2 linked regions of the Serinibacter salmoneus genome follow. The protein of the gene in region 2 interacts with the protein of the main gene of each other region in a pairwise test. Links are inferred from orthologs where the notes say so. Each region holds a gene or a part of one and is shown on either strand. Other genes may lie near its edges. The genes, in order: thrS and rplA.

Region 1 (8,278 bases), 760 kb from region 2 along the record:
CACGTCTACGAGGACCTGGCACACGAGTACACCGCCGAGATCCTCACCGCGAGTGTCGAGGGCGGGTGGACCCACGCGGTGAGCGAGACGCAAGCGATGTACGACCGCGAGCTCGGCGTCGAGCGCGTGCGCCGACACCTGGTGCTCACCCCGCGCGGCAACCTGGTGCTCCTGGATGATCTGCGTGCCGCCCAGCCCCGGGTGTGGACCTGGCTGTTGCAGACCGAGAACCCTGCGGTGGAACTGGGCGAGAGCGGTCAGTGGATCGCGGACGCCGGCAGCGGCCGACTCATCGTGCGTGCCATCGGTGAGGGGGAGCAGGTGGAGTCGGTGGTCACCGCGGTGCATGCCAACCCGACCTCCTCCACGCCGAGCCTGGCGATCGAGAAGGTGCAGCACACCCTGCGGCGTTCCAGCCCGCGGTCCACCACCGCGCGCTTCGTCTCCGTGCTGCAGCCCCGGCCGTGGTTCGCGGCGGATCCGGCCGAGGTGGCCGTCTCGGAGTCGGGTACCCAGGTGACCATCACGATCACCCATCGCGGCGTGACGGAGACGGTCACCCTGGACACCGAACTGGCGCAGATGAGCGGCGAGGGCGTGACCGGTCCCGGTTTCCGCGGGCACAGCGTCCAGTGAGCGAGCGTCCGCAGCGGCGCGGTGGAGGCTGGGAGGCCGGGACGCTCCGCGTCCTGGCCGTCCCGGCCAACCTCGTGCTCGGCGGGATCGTCGCCTTCCTCCTGGCGATCCCCGTCGTCACCCTCCTTCCGGTGCTGATCGCGCTCGGTCGATCCATGGCGAGGTGGCGCACCGAGGAGGACGACGCGGTGGTGACCAACCTGCTGCGCGAGTTGCGCGTCACCTGGCGTCGCACCTGGGCCTGGGGTCTGCTCTTCGGCCTCGTGGTGGTGGTGCTCGTGCTGAACAGTCTGTTCCTGGCCGCGCAGTTCGGGCAGGAAGGCTCACAGCCGGCGGTGCTGCTCGCCGGGGCCACCGTCCCGGTGGCGCTCGTGGTGCTCCTGCTCGGCCTCCTGGTCCCGGTCGCGAGTGCGCTGGAACCCCAGGCCTCGATGCGCGAGTGGTCCCGGGTCGCCGTGGAGTTGGTGATGCGCGCTCCGCTGCGTGCGCTGCTCGTGCTGATCCTCGCCGTTGCCGTGGTGGGCGCCTGCGTCGTGCTGTGGACCCTGGGGCCGTTCCTCGTGCTCTCGCTGCCGATCTACCTGGCGGTCCTCACCTTCATCGCCAAGCCCGGCCCCGCCGACGCCGCGTGAGAGGCGTCGCACCGCGCCACGCGCTCTGGGTGCTCTACGCCGACACCCTGACGATGGCCGTCGGGTTCTACATGCTGGTGCCGCTGCTGGCCTACCACTTCCTGGAGAACCTCGGGCTCGCCGTCGCGGTGGTCGGGATGCTGGCCGCGATCCGGGGGGCGGCCCAGAACGGCACGCAGCCGATCGCGGGATGGATCGCCGACCGGATCGGCTACCGCACCGCGATCAGCGGCGGGGTCCTGATCCGGGCGAGCGGCTTCGCCGTGCTGGGGCTGACCGAGAGCCTCCCCATCCTGGTGGCGGGGTCGATCCTGGCGGGCCTGGGTGGCGCCCTGTTCCACCCGGCGAGCTATGCTGCGTACGCGGCCTTCTCGGCCGGGCGCGATCAGACCCGGGTGTACGCCACCCGCGAGCTCTACTCCAACGTCGGCTTCGTGCTCGGGCCGATGATCGGGGGACTCCTCGCCGGCCTGGAGTTCCGCTGGGTGGCGCTGGGTTCGGCGACCCTGTTCCTCGTGGCGTTCGTCATCACCGTGGTGGGTCTGCCGCCCGTGTCGCTGGCGCACGGCAAGGAACGCGCCAAGATCGGTGCGGCGCTGCGGGACCGACGGTTCGTGCCGATGCTCGCCATGGTCGGCACCGTGTGGATGCTCTCGGGACAGCTCTACCTCGTGGTCCCCGTGCGTGCGGCCGCCGTGCTGGACGGTTCGTTCGGCGTCGGCCTCGTGTACACCAGCGCGGCCGTGTTCATGGTGGCCACGATGCTGCCACTGACCGGCTTCGCCTCCCGCCACCTGCCTCCCGGTCGGGTCATCGCGCTCGGGGGACTCTCCCTGGGCGCGGGGATCGCGGTGATGGGGCTGTGGGACTCCGTCGTCGGCCTGGTGGCGGGCGCCCTGGTCTTCACCGTGGGGCAGATGCTCACCCAACCGACGGTGAACTCCCTGATCTCCCAGTTCGCCGAGCCGCACTCGATCGCCACCTACTTCGGTGCGGCCGGACTGGCCCGCGCGATCGGCGGCATCGTCGGGAATCTCGCCGGCGGTGCGCTCTACACCATCGCCGGTGGCGGGGGAGCGCTGTCCACCGCGGTGTGGTTCGTCTTCGTCGGGGTGGGCCTCGCCGTCGCGACCCTGCTGTGGACCCGGGGCCCCGGGGGCGCGCCGCCGTCGGCGGCGACGTCCGGCACCCAGTAGCCTGGTGAGGCCATGGGCGCCGCGTGCGCCCGACCGTCCCACGCGATTCGGAGCCCCACCCGTGCCCAGCATCTCCCTCACCCTCGACGGCGTCACCACCGAGATCGAGGCGGGCACCACGGCGACCACCCTGCTGCAGGGAGAACGCGACGTCGTCGCGGTCCGGGTCGACGGCGACCTGCGGGACCTCGCGCGTGAGCTGCCCGCCGACGCCGTGGTGGAGCGCGTGCGGATCGACAGCGAGGACGGTCTGAACATCCTGCGCCACTCCGCCGCGCACGTGATGGCACAGGCCGTGCAGCAGCTCTACCCGGGGACCACCCTGGGCATCGGACCCTTCATCACCGACGGCTTCTACTACGACTTCGACGCCGCCGAGCCCTTCACCCCCGAGGACCTCAAGGCCATCGAGAAGGCGATGCAGCGCATCGTCAAGGAGGGCCAGACCTTCGTGCGCCGCGAGGTCACCCGCGCCGAGGCCCTGGCGGAGCTCGCGGCGGAGCCGTACAAGTGCGAACTGCTGGACGTCGAGGACACCGAGGCCTCCGCCACCGAGGGCGCCTCCGTGGAGATCGGCGACGGCGAGATCACGATCTACGAGAACGTGCGCCGCGGCGGCGAGGTCGCGTGGAAGGACCTGTGCCGCGGTCCGCACGTGCCCACCACCCGGGTGCTCGGCAACGGCTGGTCGCTGATGCGCTCCGCCGCCGCGTACTGGAAGGGGAATCAGGCCAACGCCCAGCTGCAGCGCGTGTACGGCACCGCGTGGCCGAGCAAGGAGGCGCTGACCGCCTACAAGGAGCGCCTGGCGGAGGCCGAGCGACGCGACCACCGACGCCTGGGTGCCGAGATGGACCTGTTCTCCTTCCCCGACGAGATCGGCAGCGGGCTGGCGGTTTTCCATCCCCGCGGTGCGATGGTGCGCATGGAGATGGAGGACTACTCCCGGCGCCGCCACCTGGCCGCGGGCTACGAGTTCGTCACCACCCCGCACGCCACGAAGGCGCAGTTGTTCCAGACCAGTGGGCACCTGGACTGGTACGCGGACGGGATGTACCCCCCGATGCGGCTGGACGAGGAGCGGGACGCCGCCGGGAACATCACCAAGCAGGGTCAGGACTACTACCTCAAGCCGATGAACTGCCCCATGCACAACCTTGTCTTCGACTCCCGGGGGCGCTCCTACCGCGAGCTGCCGCTGCGGCTGTTCGAGTTCGGGACGGTCTACCGGTACGAGAAGTCCGGTGTGGTGCACGGGCTGACCCGCGCCCGTGGGTTCACCCAGGACGACGCGCACATCTACTGCACCCGCGAGCAGATGCGTGAGGAGCTCGCCTCGCTGCTGACCTTCGTGCTGGACCTGCTGAAGGACTACGGCCTGGACGACTTCTACCTCGAGCTCTCCACGCGCAACCCGGAGAAGTCCGTGGGCTCGGACGAGGTGTGGGCCGAGGCGACCGAGACCCTGCGCGAGGTCGCCGTGGCCTCCGGCCTGGATCTCGTGCCGGACCCGGGCGGGGCCGCCTTCTACGGGCCGAAGATCTCCGTGCAGGCCAAGGACGCCATCGGCCGCACCTGGCAGATGTCCACCATCCAGCTGGACTTCAACCTGCCGGAACGGTTCGACCTCACCTACACCGCCCCGGACGGCTCCCGGCAACGCCCGGTGATGATCCACCGCGCCCTGTTCGGCTCGATCGAACGGTTCTTCGCCGTGCTGCTGGAGCACTACGCCGGAGCCTTCCCCGCCTGGCTCGCACCGGTGCAGGTGCTGGCGGTGCCGGTGGCGGAGCCCTTCAACGACTATCTCGGTAGCCTCGTCTCGCGGCTGAAGGCGCTGGGGGTGCGCGCCGAACTGGACGCCTCCGACGACCGCTTCAACAAGAAGATCCGCAACGCGGCCAGGCAGAAGGCGCCGTTCGTGCTGATCGCCGGCGGTGAGGACGCCGAGGCCGGGTCGGTCTCCTTCCGCTACCGGGACGGGAGCCAGGACAACGGCGTGCCACTGGACGAGGCGATCGAGCGGATCCAGGCGGCCATCCGCGACCGCGTGCAGGTGTGAGACGTGGCAGCCACCGGCGGTGAGCGCGCGGCGGACTTCGCGGGAGACGCGGACGGCTTCGAGCGACTGTGGACGCCGCACCGGATGGTCTACATCGACGGTGCGGACAAGCCGGCGGACGACACCCCCCGGCAGTGCCCGTTCTGCGCGATCCCCGCGCGTGGTGACGAGGACGGACTGGTGGTCGCCCGGGGGGACCTGGCCTACGTGGTGCTCAACCTCTACCCCTACAACCCCGGCCATCTGATGGCGGTGCCCTACCGGCACGTGGCGGGATACCCCGAACTCACGACGGCGGAGCTCGCCGAGGTGGGGGCCATGACGCAGGGCGCCATCCGGGTGCTGCGCGCCACCTCCGCGCCGGCCGGGTTCAACCTCGGGGTGAACCAGGGTGCGGTCGGGGGAGCGGGCATCGCCGCTCACCTGCACCAGCACGTGGTGCCCCGCTGGCAGGGCGACGCGAACTTCATGCCCATCGTGGCGGGCACCAAGCCGGTGCCGCAGCTGCTGGGAGAGACCCGTGACCGCCTGGCCGCCGCGTGGGCCGAGCACGCCGAGGTCGAGGCGGTCACGACATGCTGAAGCACTTGCGCGCCGTGGTCTCGCGGATCCTGGACCCGCTGGCGCGTGCCCTGCTGCGGATGGGTATCAGCCCGGACGCCGTCACCGTGATCGGCACCCTCGGGGCGGTGGTCGGTGCGCTCGGGTTCATTGCCCGCGGGTACCTGTTCGCCGGCACCATGGTCATCACCTTCTTCGTCCTCTTCGACGTCATCGACGGCGCGATGGCGCGGGCGGCCGGGCGCAGCGGACCGTGGGGTGCCTTCCTCGACTCGGTCCTGGATCGCTACGCGGACGGCGCCGTGTTCGGCGCCCTGACCTGGTACCTCGTGTCCCAGGACGAGATGTGGGGTGCCGCCTTCGCCCTGGCGTGCCTGGTCTTCGGCTCGATCGTCCCGTACGCGCGGGCGAAGGCGGAGTCGGTCGGGGCGAGCGCCACGGTGGGCATCGCCGAGCGCGGCGACCGTCTGCTCATCGCCCTGGTGGCCACCGGCATCGTCGGCCTCGGCGTGCCCCAGGTGGTCCTCGTCGTCGTGCTCGGGGTGCTCGCGCTGCTGTCCCTCACCACCTCGATCCACCGGATCTGGCACGTGCGCGCCCAGATCCACCCCGCCCACCTCGACCCCCCGGAGGAGACGGAGTGAGACTCCCGACCAGCACCGACCTATACGCCTGGGCCTGGCGCATCGCGCCGCGGCTGCCGGAGTGGCCGGCGCAGGCCGCCGGCGCCGTCGCGGCCGACGTCACCTGGTTGCTGCACACCGACGGCGTGAAGCAGCTCGAGCGCAACCTTGCCCGGATCCGACCCGGACTGAGCGCCCGCGAACTGCGCCGACTCTCGCGCGCCGGGATGCGCTCCTACATGCGCTACTTCGTGGAGGCGTTCCAGGTCGCCGGGTTCTCCCGCGAGAAGGTCCTCGCCCGGGTGCGACCCACCGGGGTGCCCGCCGTGGCCGAGGTCCTGACGCGCGGTGACTCGGTGGTCATGGCCCTGGGGCACAGCGGCAACTGGGACCTCGCCGGTGCCTGGGCCGCCTACGACCTCGGCCCCGTGCTCACCGTGGCGGAGAAGCTCCCCGACGGCCTGTACGAGCAGTTCGTGGCGTTCCGCAACTCCCTCGGCATCGAGATCGTGCCGCTGGAGGACGGCAACACCTTCCGCACCCTGCTGCGTCGTGCGGGGGAGCGGCCCCAGGTGGTCCCGCTGCTCTCCGACCGCGACCTGACCAGGCACGGCGTGGAGGTGCAGATCGCCGGGCTGCCGGCCCGGGTGGCCGCGGGGCCGGCCGCGCTCAGCCTGGCGACGGGATTCCCCCTGGTGCCGGTGGATGTGCACTACGAGCGACTGCGGGGCGAGCAGCGGCGCGCGGCCGGCTCGCGGTGGGGGCTCGTGATCCGCCTGCTGCCGGCGATCGCGACCCACGACGAGTCCGGGCAGCGCCGTGGCGTCCAGGAGATCACCCAGGACTGGGTGGACGTGCTGATGGCGGCCTACGCGCAGCACCCGCAGGACTGGCACATGCTGCAGAAGGTCTTCCACGCCGACCTCGACATGGAGCGCCTGGCTCGTTCCCACGGGGAGGGATGAGGATGCGCATCGGGATCGTCTGCCCCTACTCCCTGGACGCCCCCGGTGGCGTGCAGATCCACGTGCTCGACCTCGCGCAGCGGCTGATCGACCGCGGACACGACGTCCGGGTGCTCGCCCCCGCCGACCCCGCCACCACCGTGCCCTCGTTCGTGGACAGCACCGGCAAGAGCGTGGCGGTGCACTACAACGGCTCCGTCGCCCGGCTCTCCTTCGGGCCGGTCACGGCCCGCAAGGTCCGCTCCTGGCTGGAGGCGGGGGAGTTCGACGTGGTGCACATCCACGAGCCCCTGAGCCCCTCGCTCTCGGTGCTGGCCCTTGCGCAGGCCGACGTCCCGGTGGTGGGGACCTTCCACACCGCCACGGACCACTCCCGTGCCATGCGAGCCGCCTACCCGATCGTGCGGGGCTTCCTCGAGCGCATCTCGGCCCGCATCGCGGTCTCGGAGGAGGCCCGGCGCACCGTCGTGGAGCACATCGGTGGCGACGCCGTGATCGTTCCCAACGGCGTGGAGACCGGGGTCTTCCGCGCCGCTGCCGCCGATCCACAGTGGCAGGGCACACCCGAGCGCCCCACCGCCGTCTTCCTCGGGCGCACCGACGAGGCGCGCAAGGGCTTCGGCGTACTGCTGGAGGCCATGCCCGCCCTGGTGGACGCCGTTCCCGGCATCCGGATCCTCGTGGCCGGACGGGGCGACATGAGCCGGGCCCGCGAGGTCCAGGAGACCTATCCGGACACCCTGGAACTGCTGGGGGAGATCTCCGAGGAGGAGAAGGCGCGACTGCTGAGCTCCGCCGACGTGTACATCGCGCCGCAGACCGGTGGGGAGAGCTTCGGGATCGTGCTGGTGGAGGGGATGTCGGCGGGCGCCGTGGTGGTCGCGAGCGACCTGTCGGCGTTCCGCCGCGTGCTGGACGAGGGCCGCGCCGGTGAACTGTTCACCACGGGCGACCCCGCAGCCCTGGCCGCAGCGGTCGCGCGGGTACTGGCCGATCCGGCCCGGGCCGCGCAATTGCGCGACCACGCCGACCGGTGGTCGCGCCGCTTCGACTGGGACGTGGTCACCGAACGGGTCCTGGAGGTCTACGGCCTGGCCGTGGGGGAGGTGGCGGCACCGTGACCGCGGAGATCGCCCTCGTCGCTGTGCTCCTGGTGGGTATCGGCGTGTGGCTCACCCTCGCCCGCGCCAACCGCATCGACCTGCTGCACCAGAAGGTCACGCGGTCCGCCGCCACACTGGACGCGCAACTGTTGCGCCGTGCGGGGCTCGCGGCCGAGTTGGCGCGGTCCGGGATCCTGGACCCGGCGACCTCCATCCTCCTGGGTGGGGCCGCCGAGGAGTGCCTCTCCCACGACCCGATGCCGTCGGACGCCGCGCTGCCCGACGTGCTGGCCGGTGACCACTTCGGCCCTCACCGTGAGCAGGCGGAGTCCGATCTCACGCGCGTGCTGCGTGAGGGGCTGCAGGGCGCGGATCTCACCGAGGACCCGCTCGTGGCGGACGTGCTGACCGCCTGGCGCCGCGCGGGGTACGCCCGCCGCTTCCACAACGATGCGGTGGCTCAGACGATCCGCCTGCGCAGCAAACTCTCCGTGCGGCTG
Region 2 (8,095 bases):
CTCCTCGAGGATGACGTCGAACTCGGTCTTCTCCTCAGCGGCCTCCTCGGCGCCGCCACCGGCACCCGGGGCGGCCACGGCCACGGCGGCCGGAGCAGCAGCGGTGACCTCGAAGACCTCCTCGAACTTCTTCACGAAGTCCGACAGCTCGATGAGGGTGAGCTCCTTGAAAGCCTCGATGAGCTCGTCGTTGGTGAGCTTCGCCATGATGGGCGTTCCTTCCTAGTCTGGTCGGGCGCACAGCGCGACCCGCCTGATCTGTGTGGGTGATTCCGCCGTCAGGCGGCGTCGGCCTGCTTCTCGCGAAGGGCCTCGATGGTGCGGACGGTCTTGGACGCGGGAGCGTTGAAGAGCGCAGCCGCCTGGCTGAGCTTGGCCTTCATCGCGCCGGCAGCCTTCGCCAGCAGGACCTCGCGCGACTCCAGGTCGGCGAGTCCTTCGAGATCGGCAGGAGCGAGCTCCTTGCCTTCGAGCACACCGGCCTTGAGGACCAGTGCGGGGTTGGCCTTGGCGAAGTCGCGCAGACCCTTGGCGGCGTTGACGGGGTCACCCGTCACGAACGCGATGGCGGAGGGACCCGCCAGCTTGTCCGCGAACTCGGTGTACCCGACCTCGCGCGCCGCGATCGCGGTCAGCGTGTTCTTCGCCACGGCGTAGTGCGTGTCGGCGCCCAGGGCGCGTCGAAGCTCCTGGAGCTGTGCGACCGTCAGGCCGCGGTACTCCGTGAGGACGACGGCGCTGGAGTCGCGGAAGAGCTCAGTGAGCTCAGCGACTGCTGCGGCCTTGTCCGGCCTCGCCATGGCATTCCTTTCGTGTGGACGACCCCAGGACCACAGCGTCGGACCATGAGAAAAGCCCCGCACACAGGGCGGGGCTCACACTCACGGCGCACGGGGCACCACACGGCGGAACTCGCACCTGCGTAGGCTTCCTCACGGAATTTCACCTCACGCAGGGCAGCGTGAGAGACCGACGGTCTTGGGTACGTGTCCGAGAGTACACACCCCCGGCGCGGGCGCCAAATCGTGTCCGGCCGGATCCTCACGCGCCGGTCGCGGTGCCGCCGCGGCCTCCCCGCCCAGGCGCAGGCGCCCGGACGAGCGCCGCACGCCGCGGGGACGACGCAGGCCCGGACCCCCACGGGATCCGGGCCTGCGCTGCAGCGTGGTGCCTCAGGCGGCGTCCTCGCTGGTGAGGTTGCGGGTGCGCGCCACGTCCAGCGGCACACCGGGGCCCATCGTGGTGGAGACGGTGCCCTTGATCAGGTAACGGCCCTTGGAGGAGGCGGGCTTGAGTCGCTGCAGCTCCTCGAACAGCGCGGCGTAGTTCTCGGCGAGCTTCTCCACCGTGAACGAGGCCTTGCCGATGATGGCGTGCAGGTTGCCGTTCTTGTCGACTCGGAAGTCGATCCGGCCGCCCTTGATCTCCCCGACGGCCTTGGCGACGTCCATGGTGACGGTGCCGGTGCGCGGGTTCGGCATCAGGCCGCGCGGACCGAGCACGCGACCGAGACGACCCACCTTGCCCATCAGGTCAGGCGTGGCGATCGCGGAGTCGAAGTCGGTGTAACCCGCCGCGACCTTCTCGATCAGCTCGTCGCCGCCGACCTCGTCAGCGCCCGCGTCCAGGGCCTGCTGCGCCCGCTCACCGACGGCGAACACGAGCACGCGGGCGGTCTTACCGGTGCCGTTGGGCAGGCTGACGGTTCCGCGGACCATCTGGTCCGCCTTGCGGGGGTCGACACCGAGGCGGAAAGCGACCTCGACCGTCTGGTCGAAACCGGTGGACGCTGTCTCCTTGGCGAGGCGGATCGCCGTCGCGGGAGCGTAGAGGGCGGTGCGGTCGATCCGCTCCGCCGCCTTGCGGTAGTTCTTGCCGTGCGTGGCCATGCGTACTGCTCCTTGTGGCAGGTGTGGTGCGGGTCCACGCGGACCCTCCCACGGGGTGAACCCCCCGGGCGGCTGCCCGGGGATCGATTACTCCGAGACCGTGATCCCCATCGACCGAGCGGTGCCGGCGATGATCTTCTCGGCGGCCTCGAGGTCGTTGGCGTTGAGGTCCGCCAGCTTCGTGGTGGCGATCTCCCGCACCTGCTCGCGCGAGAGGTTGGCGACCTTGGCGGTGTGCGGGGTCGCGGAACCCTTGGCCACACCGGCGGCCTTCTTGATGAGCTCAGCGGCCGGCGGGGTCTTCAGGACGAAGGTGAAGGAGCGGTCCTCGTAGACCGTGATCTCCACCGGCACCACGTTGCCGCGCTGCGACTCGGTGGCGGCGTTGTAGGCCTTGCAGAACTCCATGATGTTGACGCCGTGCTGACCGAGCGCGGGGCCGATCGGCGGCGCGGGGTTGGCCGCACCGGCCTGGATCTGGAGCTTGATGAGGCCAGAGACCTTCTTCTTGGGAGGCATGCGAGTTTCCTTCGTGGTGGTGGGCCGACGCCATGGGCGATGACCCGGTTGCATCGGACGGCGGGTCCGCCGCCCGGGTGCTCAGAGCTTGGCGACCTGGCCGAACCCGAGCTCGACCGGGGTGTCCCGGCCGAAGATGGACACGAGAACCTTGAGCTTCGCGGACTCCGCCTCGATCTCGGAGATCGTGGCAGGCATTCCCTCGAAGGGACCGTCGGTGACCGTGATCGACTCGCCGACCTCGAAGTCCACCTCGATCTCGCGGGCGGAGCCCTGGGAACCCGACTCGGCGCCCGTGGCCGCACCGCCGCTCGCCGGCGCCTGCTTCTCCAGCGTGGGCGCGAGCATCGAGATGACCTCGTCCGGCGTGAGCGGGACGGGCTGGTGGGTGTGCCCCACGAACCCGGTCACGCCGGGGGTGTGGCGCACCACACCCCACGACTCGTCGGTGAGGTCCATCCGCACCAGGACGTACCCGGGGATGCGAACGCGCTTGACGACCTTCTGCTGGGCGTTCGCCTTGACCTCCACGACCTCCTCCATCGGCACCTCGATCTGGAAGATCTCCTCTTCCATGTTCAAGGTGGTGATGCGGGTCTGGAGGTTGGACTTCACGCGGTTCTCGTAGCCGGCGTAGGAGTGGATGACGTACCAGTCGCCGGGCATCGCGCGCAGTTCGCGCCGGAACTCCTCGACGGGGTCGACGGCGGCGCCGCCGTCCTCGACGGGCTGCGACTCGGTGGTCTCGGACACGTCCGACCTGCTTTCTGTTGAGAACCTCGCGTGAAACTCGGCTCGGCTGCGTTCAGCCGGCACCCCCTGAGCACCGGCGCACCCGGTGCAAGGGACGGCTCGGATCCGCTACTGCCCGAACGCCCACAGCACGAGGCGGCCGAACACGAAGTCGAGTCCGAACACGAACGCCATCACGATCAGCACGAACACGATGACGACGATCGTGTAGTTCACCAGCTCCGACCGCGTGGGCGTGACGACCTTGCGCAGTTCGGCCACGACCTGGCGGATGAACAGGGCGATGCGCGCAAACAGTCCGGCGCGCTGCTGCGGCGCCTTGCTCGCGCCGGTCGCGGTGGACTCGCTCATCCGTGCTCTTCCTCGCCGTCGTGTCACTGGATCGTTGTGCGCAGGGCAGGCGGGACTCGAACCCACAACCGCCGGTTTTGGAGACCGGTGCGCTACCAATTGCGCCACTGCCCTTCGATGGCCCCGACCCCGCAGCAACGGCGCCACGGGGATTCTCCGGCCGGAGAACCAGCCGCGGTGACGCATGGCTGAGCAGGGCGGTGTAACACCACCGGGGGACTACTGTACGCGACGCGGGGCGCGAGGTCGAACCGGGTCCACCCGCCACGAGATCGCGAGGCCCTCGCACGCTGCCCGCGCGTGGGCCCGGGGCCGCTGTACCCACCCGCAGCGAGCGTGCTCGTGCCACGATAGGACGCGTGAGTACGCCATCGACGGACCCTCAGCCCACCCCCCGCCGCGTCTCGGCCCGGCTCGGCGCGATCGCCGAGTCCGCCACCCTCGCTGTGGACGCCAAGGCCAAGGCGCTGCGCGCGGCAGGCCGGCCGGTGATCGGTTTCGGGGCGGGCGAACCGGACTTCCCCACGCCACCGCACGTGGTGGAGGCCGCGGCGGCAGCGTGCCTCGACCCTGCCAACCACCGCTACTCCCCCGCCGCCGGCCTTCCCGCCCTGCGCGAGGCGATTGCCCAGGCCACGCTGCGGGACAACGGCTACGAGATCGACCCGACCTCGGTGCTGGTGACGAACGGCGGCAAGCAGGCGGTCTTCCAGGCCTTCGCCGCCGTGGTCGATCCCGGCGACGAGGTGCTGCTGCCCGCCCCCTACTGGACCACCTATCCCGAGGCCATCCGGCTGGCCGGCGGCGTGCCCGTGGAGGTGTTCGCCGGCATCGAGGCCAGCTATCTGGTGAGCGTGGACCAGCTCGAGGCGGCCCGGACCCCGCGGACCCGCGCGCTGCTGCTGAACTCCCCCTCCAACCCCACGGGGGCGGTCTACTCACCGGAGCAGATCGCGGCGATCGGTGCCTGGGCACTGCGGCACGGCATCTGGGTGATCACCGATGACATCTACCAGCACCTGACCTACGACGACGCCGTCTTCACCCCGGTGCTGCAGGCGGTGCCGGACCTCGCCGAGACCACGATCGTGTTGAACGGCGTGGCGAAGACCTACGCGATGACCGGGTGGCGCGTGGGGTGGATGCAGGGACCGAAGGACGTCATCAAGGCCGCCACCAACTTCCAGTCGCACCTGACCTCGAACGTCGCCAACGTCTCCCAGCGGGCGGCGATCGCGGCCCTGGCCGGCGGCATGGACGCGGTGGAGGAGATGAAGGTGGCCCTCGACCGGCGACGGCGCGCGATGGTGGCCTCGCTCGACGCCATCGACGGCGTCGACTGCCCGACCCCCCTCGGCGCGTTCTACGCCTACCCGGATGTGCGCGGGGTGCTGGGTCGCACGATCCGCGGGACCACGCCGACCACCTCGGCGCAGCTCGCCTCCCTCATCCTGGCCGAGGCCGAGGTCGCGGTCGTGCCCGGGGAGGCGTTCGGCCCGAGCGGCTACCTCCGCCTCTCCTATGCGCTGGGTGATGCGGACCTGGCGGAGGGTGTGGGGCGCATCGCGGCGCTGCTCGGCGAGGCCTCCTGACCGCAGGCGGCCGGCCACGGCACCACGTCTCTCATCTGCGTCTCATGCAGCGCTGACACACTGCTGGCATGACGGCAGCCGAGGATCCCGCAGCCGACGACGACGCCTCGCCCCGTTCCGGGGCGGGGGTCCGAGGCCGCACGCTGGCCGTGGCCGTGGTGGCGGCGCTCGTACTGGCAGTTGCGGCTCTCGCCGTCGCCGGCGGCCCCGGCCAGGAGGTGCGCGAGGTCGGCGACGCCGTCATTCTGCCGGAGCCAGTCGGCACCGGGACTGCGACCCCCGTCAGCACGCCACCCGCCTCCACGCCGCCCGCCACCACGCCGTCCCCCGCGACCCAGTCCCCCACCGCAGGGTCCCCGGCGCCCTCCTCCCCCACGCCGTCCTCTCTGCCATCCCCCCCGCCCAGGACACCCGTGGCCGTTCCGCCGGCCCCCCACGTCGAGGACGACGACGATGATGACGACGACGACTGGGACGACGACTGGGACGACGACGACGACGACGACGACGGCGACGATGACGACGACTGGGACGACGACGATGACGATGACGATGACGACTAGCCCGCGCACCTTCCCATGAGCGAGGGGTCGTGACCACCGCACCGGACGCGGATCCCGAGCCGGGCACGGCACGCCGCCGATGGTGGGGCTCCCTGCGGGCCCGGATCGTGCTGGCGACGACCGGACTGACCGCGCTCGCCCTGATCTGCGCCGGCGCGGTCCTCTACCTCCTGGAACGGGAGCGACTGGAGACCCAGATCGACGACTCCCTCGAACGCACCGTCGCCGAGGTGCGCGCACTTGCCGAGACCGAGATCGATCCCCGCACGCAGGCGCCCTACGCCTCAGCCCAGGATCTGCTGTATCAGGCCCTGCAACGTTTCGTACCGAGCGCGAACGAGGGTGCCTTCACCATCGACTCCACCGGGGTACTGCAGTACGCCGAACTGAACGCCCTGACGCCGCAGGAGGACATCGGACTCATCGACGCGATCGGCGAGCCGTGGGAGTCGGGCCGGGTGGTCCTGGCCAGCGCCCACACCCCCGTGACCACCTACCGCTACGTCACGGTGCCCATCCAGGTCGGCACGGGCCCGCCGGCCGCCCTGGTGGTGGCCTTCGATGCACAGGCCGAACTCAGGTCGTTGACGACCACCCTGCGCATCTACGGCGCCGTGGCCCTGGCCGCGATCCTCCTCATCGCCGCGGTGAGCTGGACGATCGCCGGGCGGATCCTGCGCCCAGTCGCGCTGGTCAGTCGCACAGCGCGGGAGGTGAGTTCCGGCGACCTGACCCGTCGCGTGCCGGTGGTGGGCAGCGACGACCTGGCTGACCTCACCCGGACCGTCAACGCCATGCTCGCCCGCTTGGAGGGCACGCTCGAGGCCCAACGGCGGTTCATGTACGACGTCGGGCACGAACTGCGTACCCCGCTCACCGTTGTCCGCGGTCACCTGGAGCTGATGGACGCCGGCGATGTGGCCGACGCCACCGCCACGCGCGAACTGGCCCTGGACGAACTCGATCGGATGAACCGGCTGGTGGACGACCTCGCGACGATCGCCCGGGCGGAGCGTCCGGACTTCGTGCGAGCGCAGCCGACCGACGTCGCCGAACTGCTCGACACCGTGCTCGCCAAGGCACGGGGACTCGGGCCCCGCCGCTGGCGGCTGGATGCCCTGGCCGAGGGGACGGCGCTCCTGGACCGCGAGCGGGTGACCCAGGCACTCCTGCAACTCGCCTCCAACGCCGTGCGCTATTCGGCACCGGACACGCACGTGGCCATCGGTTCCGCCTGGGAGGGAGCCGCGCTGCGGCTGTGGGTCCGTGACGAGGGCATCGGGATCCCCCCTCAGGAACACGACCGGGTCTTCGATCGCTTCGTCTCGGGGCGCGGGGCGCCCGCGGACTCCACGGGCCTCGGCCTTGCCATCGTCGCCTCGATCGCGTCCGGGCACGGCGGTGACGTGCACCTAGACAGCGCGCCGGGTCTCGGGACACGCGTCACGATCACGCTGCCGAGCGCGGCGATCGTGGACGGTGCGGGGAGCAGTGGCGACCGTGCGGCGGGCCGGGCGGCCCCCACACAGGAGGAGGAGTAGCGCGTGAGCCAGATCGTGATCGTGGAGGACTCCGAGCGCATCGCGGCGTTCGTGGCGAAGGGCCTACGCGCCGCCGGGTACCAGCCGACCGTGGTGGGCACGGCCGCCGAGGCGGTCGAGGCGGGACTCGGCGGCGCCTTCGACCTGATGATCCTGGACCTCGGCCTGCCCGACGGCGACGGCATGGAGGTGGCGCGGACGCTGCGCCGCCACGGGAGCTCGATCGCCATCATCATGCTGACGGCCCGCGACTCGGTGACCGACACCGTGGCGGGCCTGGAGGGTGGCGCCGACGACTACATGGCCAAGCCGTTCCGGTTCGAGGAACTCCTCGCACGGGTACGACTGCGATTGCGTTCGTCCGCCGTCAGCGAGAGCGATGCCGTCATCCGATGGGGGGACATCGCCCTCGACATGCGCTCCCGCCGGGCGCGGGTCGGGGACCGCGAGGTGGAACTCTCCGCCCGCGAGTTCGCCCTCGCCGAGGTGTTCCTGCGCCATCCCGGGCAGGTCCTCAGCAGGGAGCAACTGCTCTCCCGGGTCTGGGGATACGACTTCGACCCCGGTTCCAACGTGGTCGATGTGTACGTCCGGTACTTGCGACGCAAGCTCGGTACGGAACTCATCACCACCGTGCGAGGGATGGGCTACCGCTGCGGCTGACGCCGGCGCGGGTACCGGCGTCAGCCGGATCGTCAGTCCGCCGACGCGGGGCTGGCCGGCGACGCGGGGCTCACCGGCGACACGGGGCTGGCCGGCGACGCGGGGCTCACCGGCGACACGGGGCTGGCCGGCGACGCGGGGCTCACCGGCGACACGGGGCTGGCCGGCGAGACCGTGCTGACCGGCGACGCGGGGCTGGCCGCCGACGCGGGGCTCACCGGCGA

Evidence for each region.
Region 1: the proteins of rplA (region 2) and thrS interact in binary tests that used the Escherichia coli proteins (3 or more experiments, as listed by UniProt). The link is inferred for Serinibacter salmoneus from one-to-one orthologs.

The regions. Positions count from the first base shown.
Region 1 is NZ_PDJD01000001.1:1,309,701-1,317,978, forward strand. Bases 2,058-5,025 are described here. They hold thrS (threonine--tRNA ligase), read left to right. Parts: upstream 2,058-2,525; coding sequence 2,526-4,526; downstream 4,527-5,025. Other genes in these bases: ATL40_RS05710 (MFS transporter), read left to right, coding at 2,058-2,464; ATL40_RS05720 (HIT family protein), read left to right, coding at 4,530-5,025. Also shown: ATL40_RS05700 (DUF4962 domain-containing protein), read left to right, coding at 1-636; ATL40_RS05705 (DUF624 domain-containing protein), read left to right, coding at 633-1,268; more of ATL40_RS05710, read left to right, coding at 1,298-2,057; more of ATL40_RS05720, read left to right, coding at 5,026-5,108; pgsA (phosphatidylinositol phosphate synthase), read left to right, coding at 5,102-5,731; ATL40_RS05730 (phosphatidylinositol mannoside acyltransferase), read left to right, coding at 5,728-6,675; ATL40_RS05735 (glycosyltransferase family 4 protein), read left to right, coding at 6,672-7,796; ATL40_RS05740 (hypothetical protein), read left to right, coding at 7,793-8,278. UniProt on the Escherichia coli protein: Catalyzes the attachment of threonine to tRNA(Thr) in a two-step reaction: L-threonine is first activated by ATP to form Thr-AMP and then transferred to the acceptor end of tRNA(Thr). The rate-limiting step is amino acid activation in the presence of tRNA.
Region 2 is NZ_PDJD01000001.1:550,367-558,461, reverse strand. Bases 32-2,816 are described here. They hold rplA (50S ribosomal protein L1), read right to left. Parts: upstream 1,890-2,816; coding sequence 1,173-1,889; downstream 32-1,172. Other genes in these bases: nusG (transcription termination/antitermination protein NusG), read right to left, coding at 2,490-2,816; rplK (50S ribosomal protein L11), read right to left, coding at 1,977-2,408; rplJ (50S ribosomal protein L10), read right to left, coding at 279-800; rplL (50S ribosomal protein L7/L12), read right to left, coding at 32-207. In the rest of the region: more of rplL, read right to left, coding at 1-31; more of nusG, read right to left, coding at 2,817-3,224; preprotein translocase subunit SecE, read right to left, coding at 3,270-3,512; ATL40_RS02305 (pyridoxal phosphate-dependent aminotransferase), read left to right, coding at 3,872-5,104; ATL40_RS02300 (hypothetical protein), read left to right, coding at 5,173-5,667; ATL40_RS02295 (sensor histidine kinase), read left to right, coding at 5,697-7,208; ATL40_RS02290 (response regulator transcription factor), read left to right, coding at 7,212-7,871; ATL40_RS15140 (hypothetical protein), read right to left, coding at 7,904-8,095. UniProt on the Escherichia coli protein: One of the primary rRNA binding proteins, it binds very close to the 3'-end of the 23S rRNA. Forms part of the L1 stalk. It is often not seen in high-resolution crystal structures, but can be seen in cryo_EM and 3D reconstruction models.